DNA from 3 places in the Mesorhizobium sp. NZP2077 genome. Region 3 is predicted to be linked to each of the others. Evidence: predicted binding sites of a transcription regulator. Region 3 holds the regulator's gene; each other region holds the start of a gene.
The links. Region 3 encodes HrcA, which represses chaperone genes, less so after heat shock. Its sites were predicted from a motif close to GTTAGCACTCNCNNNNNGNGAGTGCTAAC; they were not measured.
Positions count from the first base shown of each region.

Region 1: groES (co-chaperone GroES) is a predicted target of HrcA. The motif match lies at 3,111-3,139, and genes of this name have one in related genera.
Region 2: groES (co-chaperone GroES) is a predicted target of HrcA. The motif match lies at 3,306-3,334, and genes of this name have one in related genera.

Region 1 is NZ_CP051293.1:5,029,579-5,036,771, forward strand. Features, by position in the region: gene HGP13_RS25200 (hypothetical protein) at 1-833, opposite strand, end outside; gene HGP13_RS25205 (class I SAM-dependent methyltransferase) at 906-1,703, shown strand; gene HGP13_RS25210 (hypothetical protein) at 2,039-2,962, shown strand; gene groES (co-chaperone GroES) at 3,202-3,498, shown strand; gene groL (chaperonin GroEL) at 3,560-5,215, shown strand; gene HGP13_RS25225 (TadE/TadG family type IV pilus assembly protein) at 5,488-7,193, shown strand, end outside.
Region 2 is NZ_CP051293.1:7,140,694-7,147,886, reverse strand. Features, by position in the region: gene HGP13_RS35075 (sterol desaturase family protein) at 1-676, shown strand, start outside; partial or broken gene HGP13_RS35070 (transposase) at 879-1,084, shown strand; gene groL (chaperonin GroEL) at 1,173-2,861, opposite strand; gene groES (co-chaperone GroES) at 2,927-3,223, opposite strand; gene HGP13_RS35055 (acyl carrier protein) at 4,033-4,308, shown strand; partial or broken gene HGP13_RS35050 (beta-ketoacyl-[acyl-carrier-protein] synthase family protein) at 4,309-5,507, shown strand; partial or broken gene fabG (3-oxoacyl-[acyl-carrier-protein] reductase) at 5,828-6,565, shown strand; gene HGP13_RS35040 (NodA family N-acyltransferase) at 7,044-7,193, shown strand, end outside.
Region 3 is NZ_CP051293.1:787,334-794,526, reverse strand. Features, by position in the region: gene HGP13_RS03740 (RNA polymerase sigma factor) at 1-234, shown strand, start outside; gene HGP13_RS03735 (glutathione S-transferase family protein) at 238-864, opposite strand; gene cysK (cysteine synthase A) at 1,002-1,982, opposite strand; gene HGP13_RS03725 (LysE family translocator) at 2,181-2,798, opposite strand; gene HGP13_RS03720 (sorbosone dehydrogenase family protein) at 3,086-4,453, opposite strand; gene HGP13_RS03715 (hypothetical protein) at 4,547-4,744, opposite strand; gene hrcA (heat-inducible transcriptional repressor HrcA) at 4,768-5,853, opposite strand; gene rph (ribonuclease PH) at 6,052-6,768, shown strand; gene HGP13_RS03700 (VOC family protein) at 6,784-7,193, shown strand, end outside.

The DNA.
Region 1 (7,193 bases), 3.1 Mb from region 3:
AGGCCTTCGAAGCCGTCGGCAAGGTTGGCATTGCCGGCAGCCACAAACGCAGAAAGGTTACGGGCGCCGCCGGGCGTTTTGTTGGCATCCAGCAGCACCGCCCTGCCCTCATGCATGACGAAATCGAACTTTCCGTAGTCGAAGCCAAGCTGGCGCCTCAGCGCGCGAAGCTCCTCGGGAACCGGTACCGGCTCACGGCGGATCGTGTCGTCGCCCTTGACGAGGCTCTGCGGCGAGACATGGCGAGTGCAGCGCTCGCGCTCGCCACAGAATATCCAGAAGCGGGCGCCAAAGCCGTCCGACTCCGGCTCCGGAATGAATTTTTCGACGACGAGATCGCCGCGGGCGAAGACCGCCGGCGCAACATCCGAAAGGGATGCATAGACGCGATAGCCCTCGATAGGCTCGACACCGGGAAACGGCTTCGGCTTTCCGGCACGCAGCGATCGCCGGTTGAGCGCCTGCTCCCGCATCCCGAGATTGTTGAGATTGCTCTTGACGATGACCGACCCTAGCCAGCCGTCATCCTTGCCGATCACGGCGCCACTGACGCGTCGCTTGGAGATGTCTGCAGCCCCGATATTCAGGCAGAAGGGAAAAGCGCGTGCGTATTCGACATATTCGGGGGGCGTCACGGTCGCATCGACGTGCAGCACAGCGATGTCGGCCTCCGGCTTTGCCGACGTTCCGGGGATTATGCGGACGGAATGGCCGCGTCGCTTCAGTTCCTCCAGCAGATCGAAAAGCATGTAGGGACTGTCGCGGCGAAACAGCGGGCCGCGCCGGCGTTCGAACCTGTCGAACTCATGCGTAATAACCGCGATGCGTGTCATGCGCCCCCCGAGCTTGGTTTCATTAGCGTCCTCGATTATGCCTGCAAATACAATGCCGGCTTGGGGGTGTGGATGACCGACCATTGGAATGCCATTCGAGAGCACTGGCAATTGCTCGGGCCACCGTTGCGGCCGCCGGCGGAAGCGGTTGAAGCCTATGAGCGTGAGCTCGACCTTTCGAAGGCGCACGTCATTCTGCTCGGCGTGACGCCGGAACTCGCCGGGCTCGGGACGACGATGACGGCCGTCGACGAATCCGCCGACATGATCGCCGGTATCTGGCCAGGCGACACCGCGTTGCGAAAGGCAATCAACGGCGACTGGCTCGACTTGCCGATGTCGGACGCAAGCGTCGACGCGGTGATCGGCGACGGCTGCCTGTCGGCGCTCGGCCTTTCAACCGCGCGCCGGGCGCTGTTTGCGTCAATCGCCGGCGTACTGCGCACCGACGGCCGAGCTGGACTGCGTCTCTTTGCCGGTCCCGAAACACCGGACGATCCGGCGGCGGTGCGAGCGCTTGCACTGTCGGGCAGTGTCTCGACCTTCCACGAACTCAAATGGCGCGTCGCCATGACCGCGACGGGCGATGAGCCCGACCATGCCATTCCGGTCAGGACGATCGCGGAAAGATTCGATACACTGTTTCCCGACCGCGAAGTGCTTTCGGCTCGCACGGGCTGGGACCTGCTCACCATTGGCACCATCGATGTCTATCGGAACTCGCCGGCCATCTACAGCTTCGCGCCGGCGACTGCACTGGTGAGCGAGGCGCAAGCCTTCTTTGGTGATGTCCGCATCGCTTTGACCGGTAGCTATGGGCTCGCCGAGCGGTGCCCGCTGTTGGTGCTTGGGTCGCCGAGGCACCGGTAAGCTTTTTGGGACGGCTGTTGTCGAATGATAATCGGTGGGTAACGCCGGCACATCGAAGTCTCGGCCGACATGAATATCCGGCCTGTTTCGCCGCAACGGACCCGGTCCGCCACGCTCAACAAACTTTACATCGGCCAGCCGCAAACTAGACTTTCTCCGGCAGTTCAGTCCTGCGGGGGGATATTTTGGAGATTCGCTTTCGATGCTTTGCACGTCTGATGGCAATCGCCTTGGCGCTTGGGGCCACATTGTCACCAGCCCAATCCGGAGACGAACGCGCATCGACCGTACCCCTGATCAAATTGGAGTACCCGGGAAGGCCAAGGAATGTTCGCATGCTTTACGTGAAGGTCCTTTCGCTCGGCAATCACACGGTAAACCAGCCGATCCTGTTTGATGCCGGATCGAGCGGAATGACGATCGAATGCCAATCGGTGCTCCCAGCAGAGATCTGCTCGGACACGGGAATCAAGATCACGCACGATCTGGAGATAGACGGGATAAGGGTCAGCACCCAACAGGCTGTTATGAACTACGCAACCTACGATGAGTATGGCAACATCGCCTACGCTCGCGTGACTTTCGGTTCGCCGAAATCCCCAGTCTCCACCGACACCACGATCCCATTCCTCATCCGCTACAAGCAAGTCAGGCGCAGCACCGGAGAAATCGTTGGTGGCCCGCTCTGGCCCAAGGGCATTTTCGGCATCTCGCCAGTTGGCGGAGGCGGGCCAGATCGGATGATCAAATCGCCGCTCGCGCTTGTAAGCGTCGGCCCGGGCCTGGACAGGGGCTATTACCTCTCGCCGATAGGAGCAAAGTGGAAAATCTGCACGAATGAGGCCGGCAATTGTCCGCAAGTGGAGGCGCTCCACATCGGCGTGCCGCAGGACGTAAAAAAGGACTTCAGGGTGCAAAGATGGAAAGAGGCCAGCCGGCGATACAATTTTCCCACTATCGACGCCTGTATCTCATGGGGATTTGAACCGACATGTCGGCCGACGCTTTACGATACGGGCAACTCAACAATTATGGTCCCTGCCGACGCCTCGGCGCCGTACTCATCGCTGAACCCCGGCACAAAGGTCCTGGTAAAAGCAGACGGCCAGGAGGATTGGAATTTCAAGACAACCTACAATCCCGAAGTGGAGGTCATTCCCGGGCTTGAACACAACATCGTCGGCATCCGGTATTTCGAGAAGAACAGCCTGCTGCTTGATTTTGAAACCCGGGAAATCGGCTTAAGTCTCGGACACTGATTGCCGATCGGCAGGACGGCATTCGGGCAGAGTTCGGGCGGCAGCCCTTATTTTGCGCAATCGCCCGGCAGCACGAGAAAAATTTCCTGCGATTGCCCCTTCCCGCGCGCCTTGACTCTCTGAGGTCGGCAGCCTATTTCAGCGCTACGTTAGCACTCGCCCTTGGTGAGTGCTAACCACATGTCCGGCTTCGCCGGACGGAGGAACTGTTTCTCACCGTTCTCATCGAGGAAGAAAAAATGGCAAAGTCGAAGTTCCGCCCGCTTCATGACCGCGTGGTCGTTCGCCGGGTCGAATCCGAATCCAAGACCGCCGGCGGGATCATCATCCCGGATACGGCAAAGGAAAAGCCGCAGGAAGGCGAAATCATCGCCGTCGGCTCCGGCGCTCGCGACGAAGCTGGCAAGCTGGTCCCGCTGGACGTCAAGGCTGGCGACCGCATCCTGTTCGGCAAGTGGTCGGGCACCGAAGTCAAGCTCAATGGCGAAGACCTTCTGATCATGAAGGAATCCGACATCATGGGCATCATCGGCTGATTATCGGCCTCACCGTCAACTGAATTCGGGCTTACCCCAAGCCCCTGCCAGGAGCTAAAAAATGGCTGCTAAAGACGTAAAATTCTCCCGTGATGCCCGCGAGCGCATGCTGCGCGGCGTCAACATCCTCGCCGACGCGGTGAAGGTGACCCTCGGCCCCAAGGGCCGCAACGTCGTCATCGACAAGTCGTTCGGCGCCCCGCGCATCACCAAGGACGGCGTCACCGTCGCCAAGGAAATCGAGCTTGAAGACAAGTTCGAGAACATGGGCGCGCAGATGGTCCGCGAAGTTGCTTCGAAGACCAACGACATCGCCGGCGACGGCACCACGACCGCGACCGTTCTGGCGCAGTCGATCGTCCAGGAAGGCCACAAGGCCGTTGCCGCCGGCATGAACCCGATGGACCTGAAGCGCGGTATCGATCTGGCCGTCACCGAAGTCGTCGCGGCTCTCGGCAAGGCTGCCAAGAAGATCAAGACCTCCGAGGAAGTTGCCCAGGTCGGCACCATCTCGGCCAATGGCGACGAGTCGGTCGGCAAGATGATCGCGGAAGCGATGCAGAAGGTCGGCAACGAAGGCGTCATCACCGTTGAGGAAGCCAAGACCGCCGAGACCGAACTCGAAGTCGTCGAAGGCATGCAGTTCGACCGCGGCTACCTCTCGCCCTACTTCGTCACCAACGCCGACAAGATGGTTGCCGAGCTCGAGGACGTCTACATCCTGCTGCACGAGAAGAAGCTCTCCAACCTCCAGGCCATGCTGCCGGTTCTCGAAGCCGTCGTGCAGACCTCCAAGCCGCTGCTCATCATCTCGGAAGACGTCGAAGGCGAGGCTCTGGCCACGCTGGTCGTCAACAAGCTGCGTGGCGGCCTGAAGATCGCCGCCGTCAAGGCTCCGGGCTTCGGCGATCGCCGCAAGGCCATGCTGGAAGACATCGCCATCCTGACCGGTGGCCAGGTCATCTCGGAAGACCTCGGCATCAAGCTCGAGAACGTCGGCCTCAACATGCTCGGCCGCGCCAAGAAGGTGTCGATCTCCAAGGAGAACACCACCATCGTCGACGGCGCCGGCAAGAAGGCCGAGATCCAGGGCCGCGTTGCCCAGATCAAGCAGCAGATCGAAGAGACCACTTCGGACTACGACAAGGAGAAGCTGCAGGAACGTCTCGCGAAGCTCGCGGGCGGCGTTGCGGTGATCCGCGTCGGCGGTGCGACGGAAGTCGAAGTCAAGGAAAAGAAGGACCGCGTCGATGACGCCCTCAACGCGACCCGCGCGGCCGTCGAAGAAGGCATCGTTGCAGGCGGTGGCGTCGCTCTCCTGCGCGCTTCGGCCAACATCAAGGCCACCGGCGCCAATGCCGACCAGGCAGCTGGCATCAACATCGTGCGTCGCGCACTGCAGGCTCCGGCCCGTCAGATCGCCTCGAACGCCGGTGCGGAAGCTTCGATCGTTGCAGGCAAGATCCTTGAGAACAAGGGAGCGACCTTCGGCTACAACGCCCAGACCGGCGAATATGGCGACATGATCGCCATGGGTATCGTCGATCCGGTCAAGGTTGTCCGTACGGCCCTCCAGGACGCGGCCTCGGTTGCCGGCCTGCTCGTCACCACCGAAGCCATGATCGCGGAGGCTCCGAAGAAGGAGTCGGCTGGCGGCGGCATGCCTGGCGGCATGGGCGGCGGCGGCATGGGCGGCATGGGTGGTATGGATTTCTAATCCAGCCCTATCAGCCTTCAGATACGGAAAGGGCGCCGAAAGGCGCCCTTTTTTGTTGTGCCTTTGCTGATATCTCACGAGCGCGGAGTGATCTCACCTTTTTGGAACTGCCTCCTTCTTGTGCAGTTTTCTAAGCAAAATCAGCGACTCCGACTACGCCTTGGCGGCGCCGCGCAAATTTGTCGGACAATATTTTTTAACATATTTGCGATTACTAAAGGGCGAGAGCACGGAGAGGTTGCTCCAGCGTGTAGCGTGTCGGGTAACCATCGATGCAGTTTTTCCGGCGATTTTTGCGGAACCGCGACGGCAACGTGCTGATCATCTCGGCACTGGTGATGCCGGTGCTGATCGGCATGGCCGCCCTGGTGACCGAATATGGCGCCGCTCTGGTCGAGCGGGCCGACAATCAGCGCGTGGCCGACCTGTCGGCCTATGCAGGGGCGCTTGCCTACAATGTGAACAAGTCCACCGACCAGATGACTGCGACCGCCGTCAGCGTCGCGGTGCTCAACGGCGTCACCGCCGCCAATGTACAGGTCAGCCTGGTTGCTTCCCCGAAAACGACCAGCGTCAACGCCGTCTCGGTGTCGATCAACACCTACAGGACCCTGTTCCTGGCACGCGTCCTCAATGATCGCCAGCAACTGCAGATCTACGCAAATTCCGTGGCAGAGGTTGGCGCACAGCCGCAGACGCCCGGATGCATGCTTGCGCTCGACGGCATACAGACCGGCCTGACGCTGAGCGGCGGCACCTCGATCTCGGCACCGAAATGCACCGTCTCTTCCAACAACACGGTGACCGTCCCGTGCGGCACCAGCATTTCGGCGCTCGGCGTCAACTACAATTCCGCCGCCGCCCCGAGCCAGCCTTGCAACGGCATCACCGGCCCAGGTGGGGCGACCGCGGTGATCACCAAGAAATCAACCCCCGACCCGCTGGCCAGCAATGCCGCGGTCACGGCCGCGGTGGCCCGCATTGCAACGGTTGCCGCGCTTTCGACAACGGCCGCGCCAACAGCGCCGACCACTCCCAACGGCAAAGACATCGACTTCGGCTGGAACCAAGGCCCCACTCAGGGCCAGGCGAACGCAGTCGGCTGCACCGCCAGTTGGGCATCGTCGTCATCGACCTGGACGCTGGACTGCGGCGGCAAAACCACGGTCAACCTGGGCATCGTCACCATCGGCGGCGGCATCAACCTCAACTTCGCCACAAGCGGCGCGGCAACGACCGTCTACAATATCGCCGGCGATCTCACGACCAGTGCCACCACCAATTTCGGGCCAGGCACCTACAACTTCGCCAAGACCCTCACCACGGCGGGAACCACCACGTTCGGGGCCGGCACCTACAATTTCGGCAAGCAGGTCACCACCGCCGGAACAACAAGCTTTGGCGCCGGCACGTTCAACTTCGCCAAGGGGCTGACCACGGGTTACGGCACCACGACCTTCGGCGCCGGCACCTTCAAGATCGGCCGCAGCGATAACGCCTGCAACGGCGGGGGGCAGGTCAGCATCTGCAACGCGTCTACCTTGATCTTCGGCGGACCGAGCATTTTCGAGCTCCCCGGCGGCTATACCAACACCGGCGGTTCGACGCTCACCTTTGGCTCGGGCACGACCAATTCCTACAAGATCGGCCCGGGCAGCAATGGCGATGCCATCACGCTGGGCGGGGGTTCGACGACGATCATGGCCGACGCGACCGGCGCCAACAGCGTTTTCCAAGTCGTCGGCAATGTGAATGGCGGCGGCGGCGGGAGTTGCTTTGTGGTGCCGGCCGCGGCCCAGCACGACATCTCCGGCAACTTCGCCGGCTCGGGCGCCATCCTGCTCGGCGCCGGCGTCTACACCGTGGATGGCTATTTCGCGCTAGGCGGCAATGGCGGCGGCAGCGCTAACTGCAACGGCAGCACGATCAGCGTCAGCGGCGCCAATGTAACGCTTGTCCTGTCAGGCAAGACCAAATC
Region 2 (7,193 bases), 970 kb from region 3:
GTGGCACTTCTACGCTGTGAGCGTGGGCTGGTTAGGGATAAAGCCGCTTGTAACGATCAATTTCGGTACGTTGCTTCACTCTGACAACGCAATCATTAATAATGGATTGGCCGTCCTTTCAGGCGTTTTGGTCGCGATTGCCGGCGACTTCTTCTACTACTGGATGCACCGCGCTCAGCATGCTGTTCCATTCCTCTGGCGCATGCACGCTACTCACCACTCGATCCGCGAATTGACGGCATGGAATTGCCATCATCACATTTCCGAGCCACTCGTTGCCGCAGGGTTGGTGTCACTACCACTCACGCTGTTCCACTTCGAATCTGGCGTAGTGCCTTTTGTTGCCATGACGCTGATTACTTTTCAGGTCCATCTTTCACACTCTAGCACCCGCATCAATCTTGGGCCGCTTCGATATATCATTGGCGACAACAAGTTCCACCGCATTCACCACTCGTTGGAACCCCATCACCAGCGCCGAAACTACGGGTTCTTTACAACTATCTGGGACACGATTTTTGCAACGGCATACTGGCCAAAAAAGAACGAGTGGCCGGAAGTTGGCCTCCGAGACCAATCCGAGCCGCTCACCGTGCGCGATTTCGTTATGTTTCCATTTGATCGACGTCGCTGGCGTAGAGCTAAAGTCGGAAGTGGTGAAAAGGCTGGGAATTAAACGAACGCAGCTTTACGCTTCTAATCCGATTGTCGAGGTCGGAACCCGTCAACTGGACCTAGAAGGGGACGGATCCTTGGCGCTGGCCTTATCGGAGACGTAGGATCTGGAACTACCACAGGTGGGCAATGCGCGGACGACTGGCCTGCCACGGGTAGTTTCCCCCACCTGAGGAGTCCGGCCTCGATTGAAGGACGGACTGATGAAGAGAAAGCGGTTTACGGAAGAGAGCAGATCATCGCGGTTCTGCGTGAGCATGAGGCGGGAGCAAAGGCGGGCGACCTGGCGCGCAAGCATGGGATCTCCGAGGCGACGCTGTATAACTGGAAGGCGAAGTATGACGGGATGGACGTCTCCGATGCCAAACGGCTGAAAGCCTTGGAAGACGAGAACGCAAAGCTGAAGCGCGAGCCCCAAACCTTTTCCGACCGGCTCCATTCCAAAAAAAGGGGGCGGCATTGCTGCCGCCCTTCGAGATTGGTGAGAGGCGCGGACCTTAGAAATCCATGCCGCCCATGCCGCCCATGCCGCCCATGCCGCCGCCGCCCATGCCGCCCATGCCGCCGCCGCCCATGCCGCCAGTCATGCCGCCGCCAGCCGACTCCTTCTTCGGAGCCTCGGCGATCATGGCTTCGGTGGTGACCAGCAGGCCGGCGACCGAGGCCGCGTCCTGGAGAGCCGTGCGCACGACCTTGACCGGATCGATGATGCCCATGGCGATCATGTCGCCATATTCGCCGGTCTGGGCGTTGAAACCGAAGGTCGCGCCCTTGTTCTCGAGGATCTTCCCGGCAACGATCGAGGCTTCTGCACCGGCGTTGGCCGCGATCTGGCGGGCCGGAGCCTGCAGCGCACGACGCACGATGTTGATGCCGGCGGCCTGGTCGGAGTTGACGCCGACAGCGTTGATGGTCAGCGACGCGCGCAGCAGGGCAACGCCGCCGCCGGCAACGATGCCTTCTTCCACGGCCGCGCGGGTCGCGTTGAGGGCGTCATCGACGCGGTCCTTCTTTTCCTTGACTTCGACTTCCGTCGCGCCGCCGACGCGGATGACGGCAACGCCGCCCGCGAGCTTGGCGAGACGCTCCTGCAGCTTCTCCTTGTCGTAGTCCGAGGTGGTCTCCTCGATCTGCTGCTTGATCTGGGCGACGCGGCCCTGGATCTCTTCCTTCTTGCCGGCGCCGTCGACGATGGTGGTGTTTTCCTTGGAGATCGACACCTTCTTGGCGCGGCCGAGCATGTTGAGGCCGACGTTCTCGAGCTTGATGCCGAGGTCTTCCGAGATGACCTGGCCACCAGTGAGGATGGCGATGTCTTCCAGCATGGCCTTGCGGCGATCACCGAAGCCCGGCGCCTTGACGGCGGCGATCTTCAGGCCGCCACGCAGCTTGTTGACGACCAGCGTGGCCAGGGCCTCGCCTTCGACGTCTTCCGAGATGATGAGCAGCGGCTTCGAGGTCTGCACGACGGCTTCGAGAACCGGCAGCATGGCCTGGAGGTTGGAGAGCTTCTTCTCGTGGAGCAGGATGTAGGCGTCCTCGAGATCGGCAACCATCTTGTCGGCGTTGGTGACGAAGTAGGGCGAGAGATAGCCGCGATCGAACTGCATGCCTTCGACGACTTCGAGTTCGGTCTCGGCGGTCTTGGCTTCCTCGACCGTGATGACGCCTTCGTTGCCGACCTTCTGCATCGCTTCCGCGATCATGGCGCCGACCGACTCGTCGCCGTTGCCGGCGATCGTGCCGACCTGGGCAACCTCTTCCGAGGTCTTGATCTTCTTGGCGTTCTTGATCAGCGTTGCGACGACGTCGGTGACGGCGAGGTCGATGCCGCGCTTCAGGTCCATCGGGTTCATGCCGGCGGCAACCGCCTTGTGGCCTTCCTGGACGATCGACTGCGCCAGAACGGTCGCGGTCGTGGTGCCGTCGCCGGCAATGTCGTTGGTCTTCGAAGCAACTTCGCGGACCATCTGTGCGCCCATGTTTTCGAACTTGTCTTCGAGCTCGATTTCCTTGGCGACGGTGACGCCGTCCTTGGTGATGCGCGGGGCGCCGAACGACTTGTCGATGACGACGTTGCGGCCCTTGGGGCCGAGCGTGACCTTCACCGCGTCGGCGAGGATGTTGACACCACGCAGCATGCGCTCGCGGGCATCACGGGAGAATTTTACGTCTTTGGCAGCCATTTTGTACTCCTGGGCATTTCGCCCGAAATTCAGATTGGATGGTACGGATGAAAGGCGGCGGCGTGTTAGCCGATGATGCCCATGATGTCGGCTTCCTTCATGATCAGAAGGTCTTCGCCATTGAGCTTGACTTCGGTGCCCGACCACTTGCCGAAGAGGATGCGGTCGCCAGCCTTGACGTCCAGCGGGACCAGCTTGCCAGCTTCGTCACGAGCGCCGGAGCCGACAGCGATGATCTCGCCTTCCTGCGGCTTTTCCTTTGCCGTATCCGGGATGATGATCCCGCCGGCGGTCTTGGATTCGGATTCGACCCGGCGAACGACCACGCGGTCATGAAGCGGGCGGAACTTCGACTTTGCCATTTTTTCTTCCTCGATGAGAACGGTGGGAAAAGCGTCCGGCAGCGCCGGACAACCTACAAAGCTCGGCTATGCCGGACCTACTGTTAGCACTCACCAAGGACGAGTGCTAACATGGTGACGGCATAAGGCCTAGGCTGGGGCTAGTCAAGACAAGAGGTGGGCGATCACGATATTCCGGGCGATGCAGGCCTGAAAGAGTTCGAGCGAATCGATGGTGTTCGGAACCTCGGCCCGAAAGATAATATCCGCCCTTTCGGATCGCTAACCCCTTGGGCCTTCAGCGATGCGCAAGCGCCGTTTCGTTGCACCGGAGAGAGCGAGTGTGAGGCGCTGAGCATCTAGTAGCGACCGAGACGTGCCCAGCTTTTGCGTGGGGTGGCCATGCGGGATGTCTCCTGTAGCATTATCGCCCGCACCAGAGGCTTGCCCGTTTATTGGACTGTATTTCTATCCATAGGGTGGATGCATCTCATCGAAACAAACGATTTTCTCAATCTTCCGGAATCTCGCATTGACAGCACCTCACACGTCCTGATTGCCCGCTACCCTCATCGTGTGACAACTGCGAAAAAAGAGCCTGAAAGGAGAAGATCTTTCCATGAGCTCAGACGTGCGATGGAAGTTGCCGCGGGAAAATGAGCTGCAGTTGGATGCCAACGCCTCAGAGCAACCGGAACTCATCCGGTCTCCATAATCCGATTGGTGTTGGTGGGTTGCACAAGCCTGGTCAGGGACGATTTTTGCGACGTGACTGGCAGAGGTATGGCGCCGCACCCACGTCAAAAGGCATTGCTATGGAAAGGAACACAATGGCTGATCAACTCGCAACGGAAATCATTGCCACGATCAAGAACCGCATCGAATCGGAGAGCGGCGAGAGTGCGTCCATCATCGGCGAAATAACGACTGCCACGGAACTGACCTCGCTCGGAGTCGATTCGCTGGGTCTGGCGGATCTCCTCTGGGATGTGGAGCAGGCCTACGACATCAAGATCGACATGAACGCGGCGGATGCCTGGTCGAATCTCAAGAATGTCGGCGACATGGTGGAAGCTGTCCGCGGTTTGCTCGCGAAGGGGGTCTGATTGGACAGGCGAGTCGTCATTACTGGGATGGGCGGGCTTTGCGGCCTAGGCAACAACGCCGCCTCTATCTGAAAAGAGATGCGCGAAGGTCGCTCCGCCATCCGCCCGATGGTCACTTCTGCGCTTCATGAGATGAAGGGCACTGTCGGTACCGAGATCAAGGAGCTGCCCAAGCACGACATCGGCCGCAACCAGCTCGTCTCCATGGACCGCCACAGCTTGCTCGCTGTGCTTGCAGCGCGCGAAGCCATGCAACACGCCGGACTTTCCTGCGATGAGGGAAATCCGTATCGCTTCGGCGCGACAGTGGGCGTCTGCGGCTGGGGAACGGTCGAAGAAACCTACCGCGACCTCCTTTTGGGCGGGGCGAAGCGTGCTGTCATTTACACTGCACCACGGGGGTTGCCGAGCGCCGCTGCCAGCCAGGTCAGCATGAGTCTCGGCCTGCGCGGCCCGGTCTTTGCCATCGCCTCCGCATGCGCATCAGCCAACCATGCGATCGCTTCGGCCGCGGATCAGATCAGGCTCGGCCGGGCCGACGGGATGCTTGCCGGAGGCGCCGAAGCGCCGCTCGTATGCCTTCGAAGGCATGGGAAGCAATGCGCGCGCTCGCTCCGGATACTTGCCGGCCCTTCTCCGCCGACAGGAAGGGAGTGGTGATAGGCGAGGGTGCGGGCATGGCCGTGCTGGAAAGCTATGAGCATGCCGCCGTACGCGGTGCCACAATGCTTGCCGAGATCGCAGGCATCGGCCTTTCCGGCGACGCCTTCCACATCGTCGCGCCGTCTATCGAGGGGCCGGAGGCCGCGATGCGCGCTTGCCTTGCCGACGACGGGCTGAATGCCGAGGACGTGGACTACCTCAACGCCCACGGCACCGGCACCAAGGCCAACGATCAGACCGAGACGGCGGCGATCAAGCGCGTCTTCGGAGACTATGCCTATTCGATGTCGGTCTCGTCCACCAAGTCCATGCACGCGCATTGCCTGGGCGCAGCGAGCGCACTTGAAATGATCGCCTCCGTGATGGCGATCCGGGAGGGCGTCGTGCCGCCGACCGCTAATTATCGCGAGCCAGATCCCGATTGCGATCTCGACGTCACGCCCAATGCGGCGCGCGAGCGCAAAGTGCGCGTGGCACTGAGCAACGCCTTCGCCATGGGCGGCATGAACGCAGTTCTGGCGTTCAAGCAGGTGTAAAAGCGATGCGAGATGCCTCCAGTGACTCTATCTTCGGATCCAAATGCTTGCCGGATCACGATTGTGAAGGACCTGCCCCTTGGACCGCCTCGGTGAATGCGCCAAGTGGCAGCGGAAGCTGGACAAGCCGGGCCCCATTTTTTGGTAAAATTCTCAACTGTTGAAGCGACGTGGACGTACCGCTACCCGGAAGGTTAAGCGAGGCCCTTCGAGTCCGGCTCGAGGGCCTGTCCAAAGCTGTACCCGATAATGTCTGGAAGGCGCATGGCCGCCAGTGACCGCTTCCGTGCGAAGCCGGTCCTTAGAAAGGGAATCGATAAATGTTTGATCTGACCGGCCGCAACGCGCTCGTCACCGGAGCAAGCGGTGGAATCGGCGAGGCCGTGGCGCGGGCGCTGCACGCGCAGGGCGCAACCGTCGGCCTGCACGGCACGCGTGTCGAAAAACTCGAGGTGTTGGCTGCCGAGCTTGGCGGGCGGACAAGACTGTTTCCGGCGAACCTCTCGAACCGTGACGAGGTCAAGGCGCTGGGCGCAAACGCGGAAGCCGAACTCGAAGGCGTCGACATACTGGTCAACAATGCCGGCATCACCAAGGACGGGCTTTTTATCCGCATGTCGGACGCGGACTGGGACGCGGTACTCGAGGTCAACCTGACCGCCGTGGTCCGGCTCACCCGCGAACTGACCCATTCGATGATGCGCCGCCGCAACGGCCGCATCATCAACATCACCTCGGTGTCCGGCGTAACCGGCAATCCCGGCTAGGCGAACTATTGCGCGTCAAAGGCTGGCATGATCGGCATGTCGAAATCGCTGGCGCAGGAGATCGCGACACGCGGCGTGACGGTGAACTGCGTGGCGCCGGGCTTCATCGAATCGGCCATGACCGACAAGCTGAACGACAAGCAGAAAGAAGCGATCATGGCCGCCATTCCGGCCAGGCGCATGGGCACCGGCGTGGAAGTCGCCTCGGCTGTGGTCTACCTGGCCTCGAACGAGGCCGCCTACATCACCGGCCAGACCATTCATGTGAACGGCGGCATGGCAATGATTTAGCCTCAAAAGTTCAGTGCGCCCCGATGACGCGTATCAACAGTGGAGGAAGTCCCACCCATAGCTGTCGGTTGGTCTGGCAACTGACGAGCGGGTCGGTCGGGCAACTGGCCGGGTCGAAGCCTCGTGATAAAGGCCGCCTTGGGGCCGAGGCTAGACAAGCTCTTTGAAACGCATGCTTTCCTATCCATAGCGTGGATGCATTCATCGAAACAAAGGATTTTGCCCATTCTGCAGAACGTCGCATAGTAAGATTTCAAAGATGTAAGCCAAAAGGTAATTATCGATGTTTGTATTGGCTCCGAGCAGTATTTTTCTGGTGTACGCCTTCCGGTGTGCTCGGAACACAACCGAGTCGCATGTTCATTGCGGCTAGTTTCTTCGGTGACCTGCGCAAGCTACATCGAGCCGGCTCGATGCGACAAGCGTCCTCCTGCTAGGCGCTTCCCCAACAAAACAGCAACAATGATGAGGTCTTTCCATGTGCTCTGACGTGCGGTGGAGGTTGTGCTGGGAAAATGAGTTGCAACAGGCCGACCATGTCGAACTCTCCGAGTTTTTCCGAAAGACCTACGGACCGACTGGGGCCTTCAACGCAGAGCCATTCGAAGGCGGCCGTAGCTGGGCCGGT
Region 3 (7,193 bases):
GTCGCACTCGCCGAGACGGAGGGCGCCATGGCGGGGCTGGCAGCGCTTTACGTGCTGGGCGACGACAAGCGGCTCAATGAGTATCAGCCCTATTGGGCGGCGCGGGCCGGTCTCCTGGCCAGGCTTGGTCAGGTGCCGCAGGCAAGCGAGGCCTATGACCGCGCGATCGGCCTCGAGCGCGATCCGGCGGTGCGCCGGTTCCTGCAGGGTAAAAGGGCCGCGCTGCTAAATTGACCTTCAGCCCGGCCACATCTCGTGCGAAATGTTGAGCGTCTTCAGCAGCGGATGCTCGCGCAGCCTGGCCCAGAGCCGTTCAATGTTCGGCCATGTCGTCCGCGCGGTTTCGATGTCGGGATGCCAGGCCACGAGCATGACGAGATAGATGTCGGCCAGCGACATGGTCTCGCCGACCAGCCAGTCACGGCCTTGCAGAGCGGTATCGAGAACGGCGAAGCCGCGGTCCATTTCGACGATCGCCGCCTGCTTGACGGCTTTCGTACCGTCGGCGTCGGCCGTGTAGCGATGGGCGTAGTAGAGCCGCAGCATCGCCGGATAGAGCACCGACGACATGAAGGCCATCCAGCGCAGGAAATCGGCGCGGGCGGGCGCGTCGACCGCCGGTGCCAGGCCGGCCTCGGGATGGCGTTCGGCAAGCAGGATGCAGATCGCCGCCGATTCGGTCATCGAACTTCCGTCCGGCAAGGTCAGCACCGGCACCTGGTTCAGCGGGCTGATCTCGAGGAAGGCCGGGTCGGGCTGGTCGGACTTCGGCACGTCGATCTGCTCGAATGGTGCGTTGGCCAAGGCGAGTGCCGCCTCGACGACGAAGCCGCCGCTACCCGGGCGGGTGTAGAGCTTGTACATGAAATCCTCCCCGGCCCACGCAAAGCGGGCCGGTTGCGATATGAACCGGAAGCAAGGTGCTACTCAAGCCGCCGGTGGTCGCCACCAGCGGTTTTTCAGCGGGCCAGCAAATGCCGCAGTCCGTCGAGGCTGTGGAACTACGCCCCCAACCCTTCGAACAGGATCGTCGACAGATAGCGCTCGGCGAAGGATGGGATGATCACCACCAGGGTCTTGCCCTTGTTCTCCGGCCGCGAGCCGACGACGATCGCCGCCTGCAGGGCGGCACCCGACGAAATGCCGACCGGCACGCCTTCGAGGCGGGCGACAAGGCGGGCGTTGGCGACCGAATCCTCGTTCGAGACCTTGACGATCTCGTCATAGACCGTGGTGTCGAGGATCTTTGGAGCGAAGCCGGCGCCGATGCCCTGAATCTTGTGCGGGCCAGGCTGGCCGCCCGACAGCACCGGCGAAGCCTCGGGCTCGACGGCGACGATCTGCACCGAGGGCTTGCGCTTCTTCAGCACCTGGCCGACGCCGGTGATGGTGCCGCCGGTGCCGATGCCGGCGACGAAGATGTCGACCTCGCCCTGCGTGTCATTCCAGATCTCCTCGGCTGTCGTCGTGCGGTGGATTTCCGGATTGGCGGGGTTTTCGAATTGCTGCGGGATGATGGCGTTGGGGATCGTCGCGGCCAGTTCGTCGGCTTTGGCGATGGCGCCCTTCATGCCTTTCGGGCCTTCGGTCAGCACCAGTTCGGCGCCGAGCAGCGCCAGCATTTTTCTGCGCTCGACCGACATCGTCTCCGGCATGGTCAAGATCAGCTTGTAGCCCTTGGCGGCGGCGGCGAAGGCGAGCGCGATGCCGGTATTGCCGGAGGTCGGTTCGACCAGCGTCGTCTTGCCGGGCGAAATCTTGCCGGCCGCCTCCAGCGCCTCGATCATCGCCACGCCGATGCGGTCCTTGACCGAGGCGATCGGGTTGAAGAATTCGAGCTTGGCAACGAGATTGGCGACGATGCCCTTCTCCTTGGCGAACTTGTCGAGCCGTACCAGGGGCGTGTCGCCGATCGTGTCGGTGATGGAACTGTAGATGCGGCCGCGGCCGGGGATGCGGGCGGAGGTGACGGGCTTGTTCATTGGTTTCGCTCCCAGAATTTCAGGCAAGTGGAGAATTTCAGGCAAGTAGCGTTGCAACCGGCAAGATAAGGCTTTCAGCCGCGCAACATAAGCTGTCGGCCGGAAATATCCGAGTGGGGCCTGTGTCTAAAACGCCCCTGTCCCGGAAAAGCATTTCGCGGGGAGGCCTGCCCCCGGAATGTTTTGGCGGAAAGGGTGCTACTGGCGGGCCGCGATCGCTGCCGCTGCTCCTACCATGAAGCCGGCGGCGGTGCGGTTCAGCACTTTCAGCGCACGCGGCGATTTCAGGAACCAGCGCGCCTTGGCCGCCAGCGCCAGATAGGGAACCAGCACGACGAACAGGACGACGATCGTCAGTGCGACGAGAATGCCGTAGTCGGCCAGCGTGATCGTCTTCAGGTCGACGATGGTCGGCGTTATCGCCAGATAGAAGATCATCGTCTTCGGATTGCCGAGCGTGACGGTGAGGCCGGCGATGAAGCTCGAAACCAGTCCGCCTTTGCCTTTTTTCGCTTCGACGGTTTCGGGCGTGATGCCCGCAGTCCAGAAGCGCCAGCCCAGAAATGCGAGATAGGCGACACCCAGCCATTTGATGGCGAGGAACACCATGCCGAAGGTCTGCGCGACGAAGGCGAGGCCGAGCACGACGGCGGTCAGATAGGTGAGGTCGCCCAGCATCAGGCCAAAGGACATGGCCAGCGACGAACGAAAGCCGGAGCCGAGCGCCCGCGCGACAAGCGCGGTGACGCCGGGGCCCGGAATGGCGGCTGCGATGCCGAGGGCGGCACTGTAGGCGAGGAAGCCGGTGAGGGTCATGGCGAATGGTCCTGGGTCAGGCGGCCTTTTCGCATGGAACGGGCCAGGATTGAATTCCCTGGCGGGCGGAATCCATTGCACCAGCTATCTCGGCCTTCGCCTTACGAGGCCCCCTCATCCGGCCGCTACGCGGCCACCTTCTCCCCGAGGGGGAGAAGAGAGAAGGCGCCAGCGCCGGCAGGCTCCTCTCCCCGCCGGGGAGAGGTCGGATTGCCCCCAATTGCCCTTTGCAATTCGGTTTTGGCAATCCGGGTGAGGGGGCCTGCGCCGTCCCTACCTAGGATTCCTCAGGACCGCCCGCCACCATAAGTCACGCGCCAGATGGTGCCGTTGCCGTCCTCGGTCATGATCAGCGCGCCATCGGCCGCCACCGCCACGCCCACCGGCCGGCCCCACACCTCGCCGTTGGAGACGACGAAGCCGGTCATGAAATCCTCGTATTCGCCGGTCGGCTTGCCATCCCTGAACAGCAGGCGGACGACCTTGTAGCCGGTCCTGTTGCCGCGATTCCACGAACCGTGTAGGGCGACAAAGGCGTCGCCCCTGTATTCCCTGGGAAAACCGGCGTCGGCGGGTAAGTCCTTGCGGTCGTAGAAGGCGATGTTGAGCGGCGCCGAATGCGCCTGCATCAGCACGTCGGGAATGGTTGCCTTGCCGGCGAGATCGGGTCGCGCGCCCGTGTGGCGCGGATCCTCGTGGTTGCCGATATAGTACCAGGGCCAGCCATAGAAGGCGCCGTCCTTGACCGAGGTGGCGTATTCGGTGGGCACATTGTCGCCGAGCGCGTCGCGCTCGTTGACGACGCACCACAGCGCGCCGGTCGCCGGTTGGATGGTCATGCCCGAACAGTTGCGCAGGCCGGTGGCGACGATGCGGCCGTTCTTGCCGTCGGAATCGAAGGCCAGCACATCGGCGCGGCCGTCCTCGGAGCCCCAGGTGGCGCCCAGCGGCTTCGACTTCACCCACGCGTCGATGCCGCCATCCGGCGCCTTGCCCATATCCTCGGCGACATTCGAACCCGAGCCGACCGACAGATAGAGCGTCTTGCCGTCAGGCGAAAAAACGATGTCGCGCGTCCAGTGATGGTTCGAGGGAATGTTGTCGACGATGGTTTCCGGCTCGCCCGATGCCTTCAGGTCGCCCTTGCGGTAGGCAAAGCGCACGATACTGTCGCTGTTGGCGACATAGACCCATTGCGGGTCGTCACCCGGCGGGTAGAAGGCAATGCCATAGGGCTGGTTGAGATTGCCGGCGAAAATGCCGTCTTCGGCGGGTTTGGCGCTGCCCTTCGCCAGACGATAGACGCGGATCTGGTTGGCCTCGCTGTCGGCGACGAACAGGTCGCCATTGGGTGCCACGCGCACGACACGCGGATTGTCGATGCCCGAGGCGATCAGCTCGGCCGAGAAGCCCGGCGGCAATTGCGGTTTTGCGCCTGTCGGCATGTCGGCAAGGCCGGCGCTGTTCGACGCCGATTTGGTGACATAGGGCTTTGGCAGGTCTTCCGGCTTGATCAGGCGGCGCACGCCGGGCTTATCGGCGCGCCAGTCGCCAAAGGCCGCCGCACCCTTCAGCACCGGCTGGTCCGCCTGCTCTGCGAATGCCGCGCCTGTGAGCAAGAGGGCGGGAAGCACCAGTCCGGCCAATCGGATCATTTTGTCCTCCATCGGATCGCGAAGGAAACCAACGGCCGGTTTGTCCCCGGGTTCCGCCTCGGATGCGCTGGGGGCGAAAGTCCGGGCTCCGGTCTACGTCCCGGCGGCGTAAAAATCGTCGTCGAGGCGTTTTTCCAGCGCGACCAGATCCGCCGGCAACGGCAGGCCCATGGCGCGCATTTCCTGCAGCTTTTCGCGCAGCTGTTCCTGGATCTCGTGCTGGTCTTCCGGCTGGTTGACCATCTCTTCGAGCAGCAGGCTGATCCGGGCCTTGAGTTCTTCGAGCGCCATTCTTGTTCTCCTCGGTTCTCAGCTCAACGGAGCATGCGCGATATCAACTGCGCGGTGTAGTCGACCATCGGCACGATGCGGGCATAGTTGAGCCGGGTCGGGCCGATGACGCCGAGCGCGCCGACGACGCGGGCATCCTTGTCGCGATAGGGCGCAACCACCAGCGACGAACCCGACAGCGAAAACAGCTTGTTTTCCGAACCGATGAAGATGCGCACGCCCGATCCCTGCTCTGCCAGATCAAGCAGCTGGATCAGTCCGTCCTGCGTCTCCATGTCCTCGAACAAATGCCTGAGCAGTTCGATATCGGCCTGGGCGGTGACGTTTTCGAGCAGGTTGGCGCGGCCGCGCACGATGAGCCGCGCTGGCAGGCCGCTGTCGGCGCCAGCCCACACCGCCAGGCCCTTCTCGACGAGGTCCTGCGACAGCGTATCAAGCGCCGCCCGTGTCTCTTCCTTGATGCGCGCGATCTCGACCCGCGCTTCGGCCAGCGTACGGCCACGAATATGCGCATTGAGGAAATTCGACGCCTCGTGCAATTGCGAAACAGTGATGCCGGCCGGCAATTCGACGACGCGGTTCTCGACGTCGCCATTCTGCGACACCAGCACGGCCAGCGCCTTGGTCGGCTCCAGCTGGATGAATTCGATATGCTTCAGCGCCACCTCGTTCTTGGCGGCCAGCACCAGGCCGGCGCCGCGCGACATGCCCGACAGCATCTGGCTGGCCTCGGTCAGCATGTGTTCCAGCGTCGCGCCCGAGCCGGAGGCCCGCACCTGTGCCTCGATGGTACGGCGCTCCTCGTCGGAGAGGTCGCCAAGTTCCATGAAGGCGTCGACGAAGAAACGCAGGCCGGCTTGGGTCGGCAGCCGACCGGCCGAAATGTGAGGCGCGTAGATCAGGCCAAGATGTTCGAGGTCGCTCATCACGTTGCGGATGGTGGCCGGCGACAGCGAGGAGGGCAGGATGCGCGAGAGGCTACGCGAGCCCACGGGTTCACCATCCCTGAGATAGGAATCGACGATGCGCCGGAAGATGTCACGCGAGCGCATATCCAGCGATTGCAGAGCGGGCGACAGCAAACTTGGTTCGGCGACTGCTTTGGTCATGTGGCCAAAAACCTCCGGCCCAAGGATATAGACTTACACTGGGCCGGCGCAACCCAGTGTCTGTGTCAGACACCCGGTGTCTGTGTCGGATCACCCGGTGCCGCGTTTGCGTTCATCAAGCCATTTTCCTTTGCGCCATGGGCCCCATGCGGCTACAAGCCGGCCAAGATTTCAAAAAGTGACAAGAAAGTAGCCTGAATGCGCCCCTCCAAACGCCAATTCGACGAAATGCGCGCCATCTCCTTCGAGCGCGGCGTCTCCAAGCATGCCGAAGGTTCATGCCTGGTGAAGTTCGGCGACACCCATGTCCTGTGCACCGCAAGCCTCGAGGAGAAGGTGCCCGGCTGGATGCGCAATTCCGGCAAGGGCTGGGTCACCGCCGAATATGGCATGCTGCCGCGTTCGACCGGCGAGCGCATGCGCCGCGAGGCTTCCGCCGGCAAGCAGGGCGGCCGGACGCTGGAAATCCAGCGCCTGATCGGCCGTTCGCTGCGTGCCGTGGTCGATTTGCAGGCGCTGGGCGAACAGCAGATCACCGTCGACTGCGACGTCATCCAGGCCGATGGCGGCACCCGCACCGCCTCGATCACCGGCGGCTGGGTGGCGTTGTATGACTGCCTGCGCTGGATGGAAGCGCGGCATATGGCCAGTGTCGCCAAGGTGCTGAAGGACCATGTCGCGGCGATCTCCTGCGGCATCCATGATGGCCAGCCGGTCATCGACCTCGATTATCTCGAGGATTCTTCGGCCGGCACCGACGCCAATTTCGTCATGACAGGCAAGGGCGGCATTGTCGAGATCCAGGGCACCGCCGAGGGCGAGCCGTTTTCCGAGGATCAGTTCGGGGAATTGATGGGCCTGGCGAAGAAGGGCATCCAGCGCCTGGTCAGCTTGCAGCAGATGGCGGTGGCTTAGGCCATTGGTTTTCTGGTGACACCCTCCGCCATCCTGGAATCAGCCCTGTACGTCACCGATCTGGCGGCGGCGGAAGAATACTATGTCGGCATCCTCGGCCTCACCCTCCTCGGCAAGGTCGACGGCCGCCACCTCTTCTTCCGTTGCGGACCCGGCGTGTTGCTCGTCTTCAACGCCGAGGTAACCAGGATCCCGCCGGCCCCCGACGCCCGACTGCCGGTGCCGCCGCATGGCACGGCCGGCGAAGGCCATCTCTGCTTTGCGGCCAGCGCCGACGAGCTCGCCGGCTGGAAAGCGAATCTGGCGGCAAAAAGAATCGCCATCGAAAGCGAATTCGAATGGCCGCAAGGTGGCCGTTCGATCTATATACGCGACCCCTCGGGCAATTCGATCGAGTTCGCCGAGCCGAGAATCTGGGACCTTTG